Regions from separate parts of the Labrys sp. LIt4 genome, predicted to be linked through region 2. Evidence: predicted binding sites of a transcription regulator. Region 2 holds the regulator's gene; the other holds the start of a gene.
What was found. The regulator LexA, encoded in region 2, represses DNA repair genes until DNA is damaged. The targets are predictions, from matches to a motif close to TGTTCNNNNTGTGTTCNG.
Positions count from the first base shown of each region.

Region 1 (3,197 bases), on a different contig from region 2:
CCTGGCGCCCAGCACCTTCACCGCTCCGGCCGGTGCCGTGAGCGCCGAAGGCCAGATGAGCGTCATGCCGAGCCAGAAGGGCAAGGTGACGATTTCGGCCACCAATCTCGACCAGATCATCGCGGCGGTGAACGCCGCCCAGGTTCCCAACAAGGAATCGGCCCTGATGGGGATCGCCCTGATCAAGGGCCTGGCCAAGACCGGTGCTGACGGCAAGGCGGTTTGGGATGTCGACTTCGACGCGGGGACCAAGGCCGTGAGCGTCAATGGCCAGGTGCTCAGCCCCGGCAACGGTGGCGGTGCCGGGCCCGGCGGGGCCGATGAAGGCGGCAGCGGCGACGACGACGGTGATGGCGACAACGCCCAGTAAGGAGCGATTGTCGGTCCCAATGCCGATAGGATGAACGGGGGCAGGCGCGAGCCTGCCCCTTTCGTTTGCGCCGAGCCTCGATCAGCGAGGCGAAATCACTCCTGGCCGCAACGCGCTTGCTTTCGGCATCTCGCAGGGAGACGGAAAGCCAACAAAAAACCCCCGCGGATCGCTCCGCGGGGGTGATGTTTCCAGCGTCGAGGAACGGCTCAGTCGGCCTTGGCTTCGCCGGCCGGCGCTTCGGTTGCGGCCGGCTGCTGGGTCGCCTCGGCGGCGCGCGCATTATGCAGCGGGCGGATCGTCTGGAAGGAGGCGCGCTCCTGAGCTGCGGGGCGGCCGGTCAGGCTGACGACATCGCGGCGGATCGAGGCGATCAGCTCGCGGATGGAACCACTGTCGCCATCGGGACGATACTCTTCACCGAGCACGTCGAGTTTGGCGCAGAGCTCGACGGCGTTCTTGGCGGGAGCGCGTGAAATCGAATTGGCGATGGAGCGCAGCTCGGCGACCAACTCGTCGCGCAGGCCCTTCTGGTCATCCGCGTCGATGATCGGGGAAGCGAGCATGCCGCGCAAAGCGGCGCGCCGCAAACCCAGAGCCGCTACCGTGTTGGCTCCGTCGGTCGCTTCGCGCTGTTGTCCTGGTCCTGCCATGTTGCTGCCCTCGTATGGAACTAAGAAATGGAGTGTGCGGCTCCCCTGCACGCCCAATGTGGCGAAAGAGCGATGACGGAAAGCGCGGCCCTGATTTTCGCCCTGCTTGTTGGGCAAGTTAGCGGCCAAAGGCAAGGTTTTCTTGGCCGGATAGCGCAGATTCCCACATGATTCGAGCCGGAACGGCTGGCTTCGGCGTGATGCCGCCTTTGGTGCGGTCTGGTAAGCGAACCGTTAAGACGGTCTTGCATTGTGCGAACAAATATGGAACAAAAACTAATTGTGCACGAAGCCAATTCCCTTGCGGGCGTGGCGCCGGGAGCATGCTAGAGCAGAAATGATGGAGGCGCCTCCCGGGGCGCCATGGGGCGTGCGGGCCGTTTCGGCCGGCAGGCTGTGAAGCGAAGGAAGGAAGCCTCGATGTCGGGCTCGGTGAACAAGGTCATTCTGGTCGGTAATCTCGGCCGCGATCCGGAAGTGCGGCGACTCAATTCGGGTGAGCCGGTCGTCAACCTGCGCATCGCTACCACGGAAAGCTGGCGCGACAAGGCTACCGGCGAACGCAAGGAGAAGACCGAGTGGCACAGCGTGGTCATCTTCAACGAGGGGCTGGCGCGCATCGCCGAGCAATATCTGAAGAAGGGCTCCAAGGTTTATATCGAGGGCCAGCTTCAGACCCGCAAATACAACGACGCCTCGGGCGTGGAGAAATATTCCACCGAGATCGTGCTGCAGCGTTATCGCGGCGAGATGACCCTCCTGGATTCGCGCGGCGGCGGGCAGGGCGAGGGCGGCCGGGACTATCAGGGCAATGATTTCGGCTCGTCGAGCCCGATGGAACGCCGTCCGGCTCCGGCCGGTTCGAGCAAGTTCTCTTCGGCTGACATGGATGACGACATTCCGTTCTGACGGCGGACGAGGTCTATCGATATGCCCCCAGGCGCCGGCTACCTTCGTGGCCGGCGTTTTGCTGTCGGGCGCGATCGAAAGGACCGATCGTCGCCCTGCCCAGGCGAAGGAGAGCGCGAATGCGCCAGGGAACCGCTATCCCGCCACGATGGCCCTGACCCCGTCGACGATGAACTGCACGGCGAGGGCCGAGAGCACGATGCCGAGAAGCCGCGTCAGCACGATATTGCCCGTGATCCCCAAGAGTTTGTTGATCACTCCGGCGAGGCGGAAGGAGACATAGCAGCAGGCGGTGACGAAGGCGATGACGAGAAAGAGGGAGGCGAATTTGGCCGGCTCGCCATGGGCCTGGGCCGAGAGCAGCATCACCGCGGTGATGGCGCCAGGACCCGCGATCAGCGGGATCGCGAGCGGGAAGGCGGCGACATTGGAGATGAAGTCCTTGGTGATGGCGGTCTCCGCCGTCTCGTTCTTGCGGACATTGGAACGATCGAACACCATTTCATAGGCGATGGCGAACAGCAGGAGGCCGCCGGCAATGCGGAAGGCCGGCGTGGTAATGCCGAGCAGCCGGAGGAAGGGCTCCCCGGCGATGGCGAAGAAAGCAAGCACGCCGAAGCCGATCACGCTGGCGCGCCAGCCGACCGAATGCTGCTGTTCCCTATTCATGCCGCGCGTGACGCCCAGGAAGATCGGGCCCAGGCCGGGCGGGTCGACCACCACCAGCAAAGTGACGAGGGCGGCGGTCAGATAATCCAGAATCGGCGTCATCAAGCCCCTCGATCGATCATTTGCTCGCGCCAAGATTCTCGCGCCAAGATTGACGCTGCGGCCCGGCCTGAATATGGCTGTGCCTTCCGCTTGCGGTCGAGGGAAATCAAGCCGTCGCGCACGCCGCCTGGCTTCTCATCCACAAGCAGCAGAAAGAAATCGGATCGAACATGTCAAATCTCTATCCGGCCGAGCTCGTCGCGGCCGCCAATGTTTCCGCCGCCTGGCCATTCGAGGAGGCGAGGAAGCTCGTCGCCCGTTTGCAGAAGCGCGCCGGCGACAAAAAAGAGGTGCTGTTCGAGACCGGGTACGGCCCCTCCGGCCTGCCGCATATCGGCACCTTCGGCGAGGTCGCGCGCACCACCATGGTGCGCAATGCGTTTCGCCTGCTGACGGAAGATCGCATCCCGACCCGGCTGCTCTGCTTCTCCGACGATATGGATGGCATGCGGAAGATCCCGGACAACGTGCCGGATCCCGAAGCGCTCAAGCCT
Region 1 covers NZ_JAGIPY010000024.1:69,562-72,758, forward strand. Annotated here, with positions in the region: gene J8I29_RS27760 (hypothetical protein) at 1-370, shown strand, start outside; gene J8I29_RS27765 (hypothetical protein) at 580-1,023, opposite strand; gene ssb (single-stranded DNA-binding protein) at 1,444-1,932, shown strand; gene J8I29_RS27775 (MarC family protein) at 2,068-2,703, opposite strand; gene J8I29_RS27780 (lysine--tRNA ligase) at 2,874-3,197, shown strand, end outside.
Region 1: a site for LexA is predicted at 1,278-1,295, ahead of ssb (single-stranded DNA-binding protein). Genes of this name have one in related genera too.

Region 2 (3,197 bases):
TGAGCCTGCTTCCCGTCGCGGACGCGCTGGCCAAGGTGGTTGCCGGTGTCACCCCGCTCAGCGTCGAAACCGTAGCGCTCCACGCAACGCGCGGGCGCGTCCTTGCTGCCGCCATCACCGCTCTGAGAACGCAGCCCGGCTTCAACGCCTCGGCTATGGACGGCTATGCCGTGCGAGCGGATGACGCCAGGCAGGGGGCCAGCCTCGAATTGATCGGAGAGTCCGCCGCCGGGCATGGCTATGCCGGGCGCGTCGGCGAAAACCAGGCCGTTCGCATCTTCACGGGCGCTCCTGTTCCCGACGGCGCGGACACCGTGGTGATCCAGGAGCAGACCCGCCGCGACGGCAATCGCGTCATCCTGGAGGCCACGGCCAAGCCGGGCCAGCATATCCGGGCCCGCGGCCTGGATTTTGCCGAGGGCCGCGAGGCCTTGAGGCCCGGGACCGTCATCGGCCCGCGCGACATCGCCCTCGCCGCGGCCATGAACCATCCCGGCCTGCCCGTCCACCGCCGCCCTAAGGTCGCCATCCTTGCCACCGGCGATGAGCTGGTGCTGCCCGGACAGGCCATCGGCGAGAATCAGATCGTCGCCTCCAACAATTTCGCCATCCGCGCCCTCGTCGAGGCCGAAGGCGGCGAGGTGCTCGACCTCGGCATCGCCAGCGATGATTTTCCTGCCCTGGAAGCCGCCATCAAAAGGGCCTGTAGCGAAAAGGCCGACGTGCTCGTCACCATCGGTGGCGCATCCGTCGGCGATCACGACCTGATCCAGACCGCCCTGACCCGCGAAGGCATGCAGCTCGGCTTCTGGAAGATCGCCATGCGGCCGGGCAAGCCGTTGCTGCACGGGCGGCTCGGCCCCATGCATATCCTCGGACTGCCGGGCAATCCGGTCTCCTCGGTCGTTTGCGGTGTCCTTTTCCTGGTGCCCCTGCTGCGCACGCTGCTCGGCCGGTCCGATGCCGGTCCGCCACGCCGCCGGGCCGTCTTCGCCAGCTCCTGGCCGGCCAACGATGTCCGCGAAGACTATATTCGTGCTCGCTTCATGCTTGACGATACGTCAGACATCCTCAAGGTAGAGCCGCTGGCATTGCAGGATTCGTCGCTGGTCAGCGTCATGCAGCATGCCGACTGCCTCGTGATCCGGCCGCCCTTTGCACCGGAAGCAAAAGCGGGCGAAAGCTGCGAGATCATCGATCTTCGCGCAGCGGGCTATTGACCACGTCTTAACCTGAACTTCATTGTTGCAGAACACAGTAGGAACATGTAGCACTGTTCTTGTTTTGTTTACACCTTCACCGTGATTCGCGGCCGCCACGACGGGATAGCCATGCTGACCAAGAAACAACATGAATTGCTTCGGTTCATTCATGAGCGCCTGAAGGAACAGGGCGTGCCTCCCTCCTTCGACGAAATGAAGGAGGCGCTGGACCTCAGGTCCAAGTCCGGCATTCACCGCCTGATCATGGCGCTGGAGGAGCGCGGCTTCATTCGGCGCCTGCCCAACCGCGCCCGTGCGCTGGAAGTGGTCCGCATGCCCGAATCCGCCGTTCCCGGCGGCCTGTCATTGGCCACCTCTCAGCGCGGCTTCCGCCCCAATGTGATCGAAGGCAACCTCGGCAAGGTCCGCCCCGTCAGGCCCGAAATGGACGACGAGGTCGGTCGGCCTGTCCTCGTTCCCGTGATGGGGCGTATCGCGGCCGGCACGCCGGTTTCCGCCATCCAGTCCAAGAGCCACACCATCAGCGTCACGCCGGAAATGCTGTCTTCCGGCGATCATTTCGCCCTGGAGGTGCGCGGCGATTCCATGATCGAGGCCGGTATCTTCGACAATGATACCGTGCTCATCCGCCGCCAGGACCACGCCGATACCGGCGATATCGTCGTGGCGCTGATCGACGATGAGGAAGCCACGCTCAAGCGCCTGCGCAAGCGCGGTGCCTCCATCGCGCTGGAAGCCGCCAACCCGGCCTATGAAACGCGTATCTTCGGGCCTGACCGGGTGCAGATCCAGGGCAAGCTGGTCGGCTTGTTCCGTCGCTATTGAGAGAGGCTGACATCCGGACTTGCCGGCGATGAGCGCGCTTCGCGCGATCACGAGCCGCAGCATGGGCGAAATCGCGTCAATTATCGGTTTCCGGGGCGATGCTATCGAGGGGAGAATCTCCCACCGGGGCTTGCAGCGCCGGTTGAGGCGGGGACTTCGGCGGTGGGGTCACCCGGCCCGGTGCCCAGGGACGGGATGCTTGCGGATCGCGGGCCATGACGAGCCGCCAGCGCGGACCGATGTCACCGCTCGGCGGCGGCTCCGCATAAAGCGCGATCGAGCCGGCCGATCGGATCAAATCGCGATCCATCACAATCCCTGTGGCGGCACAGCGTGAGCCGATCGGAATCGGTCCTGCCAGGACGCTGACGCGTCCGCAGTCTTCCTCGGCGGCGTTGCTGGTCTTGTCGAGCATGAAGACCCCGCCTCCTTCGACGGGGGCTGAACACCCTTCGCTGTCGCATAGGCGCTGTGACGCCAGGCTCGGATCCTCCGGCTTGCGCCGATCGCCCATGGCGAGCAGCCATTGCTGAACCGTGAAGGCATCCGATCGCTGCGCCAGCATGGTCAGCCGATCACCCTGGCGGACGAGGGCCGCATAGCCGTTTGCACCGAACAAGGCCACCGGCAGTGGCGCCGTTGCGGCCAGGGCAACGCCTCCGCCAAGCGGCACCAGGGCCAGCAAAGCCAGGCGCGTGCGCAGGATGGTCAGCAGCACCAGCGCCAGCGCGAAAAGGCCGAGGGCAGCGGCGGAAAATTGCGGCAGCACGAGGTCGGAGCCAGGCCAGGTGGCCACCGAACGAGCCACCTGCATGAACAGGCCGACTGCCCAGCCCATCGCCTGCCAGAGCGGAGCGCCATAACCGAACGGCTCGGCAACCAGCGCCAGCATGGCCAGCGGCATGATCAGGAAGGAGACGATCGGCGTTGCGACGAGGTTGGAGGCCAGCGACTGCAGGGTGAGGCGGTGAAAATGAAAAGCCGAGAACGGCGCCGTGGCGAGCGAGGCGACGATCGTCGTCAGCATCATGGCAAGAACCACGGTCACCGCGCCGCCGATGGCCCTTTCCCACGCCATTGCGGATTTCTCCCGCTTGCGCCGGCTCCATTGCTCATGCGCGATCACCAGCATCGCAACCGCCGCGAAGG
Region 2 covers NZ_JAGIPY010000003.1:127,560-130,756, forward strand. Annotated here, with positions in the region: gene glp (gephyrin-like molybdotransferase Glp) at 1-1,220, shown strand, start outside; gene moaC (cyclic pyranopterin monophosphate synthase MoaC) at 1-3, shown strand, start outside; gene lexA (transcriptional repressor LexA) at 1,332-2,048, shown strand; gene J8I29_RS06540 (ComEC/Rec2 family competence protein) at 2,125-3,197, opposite strand, start outside.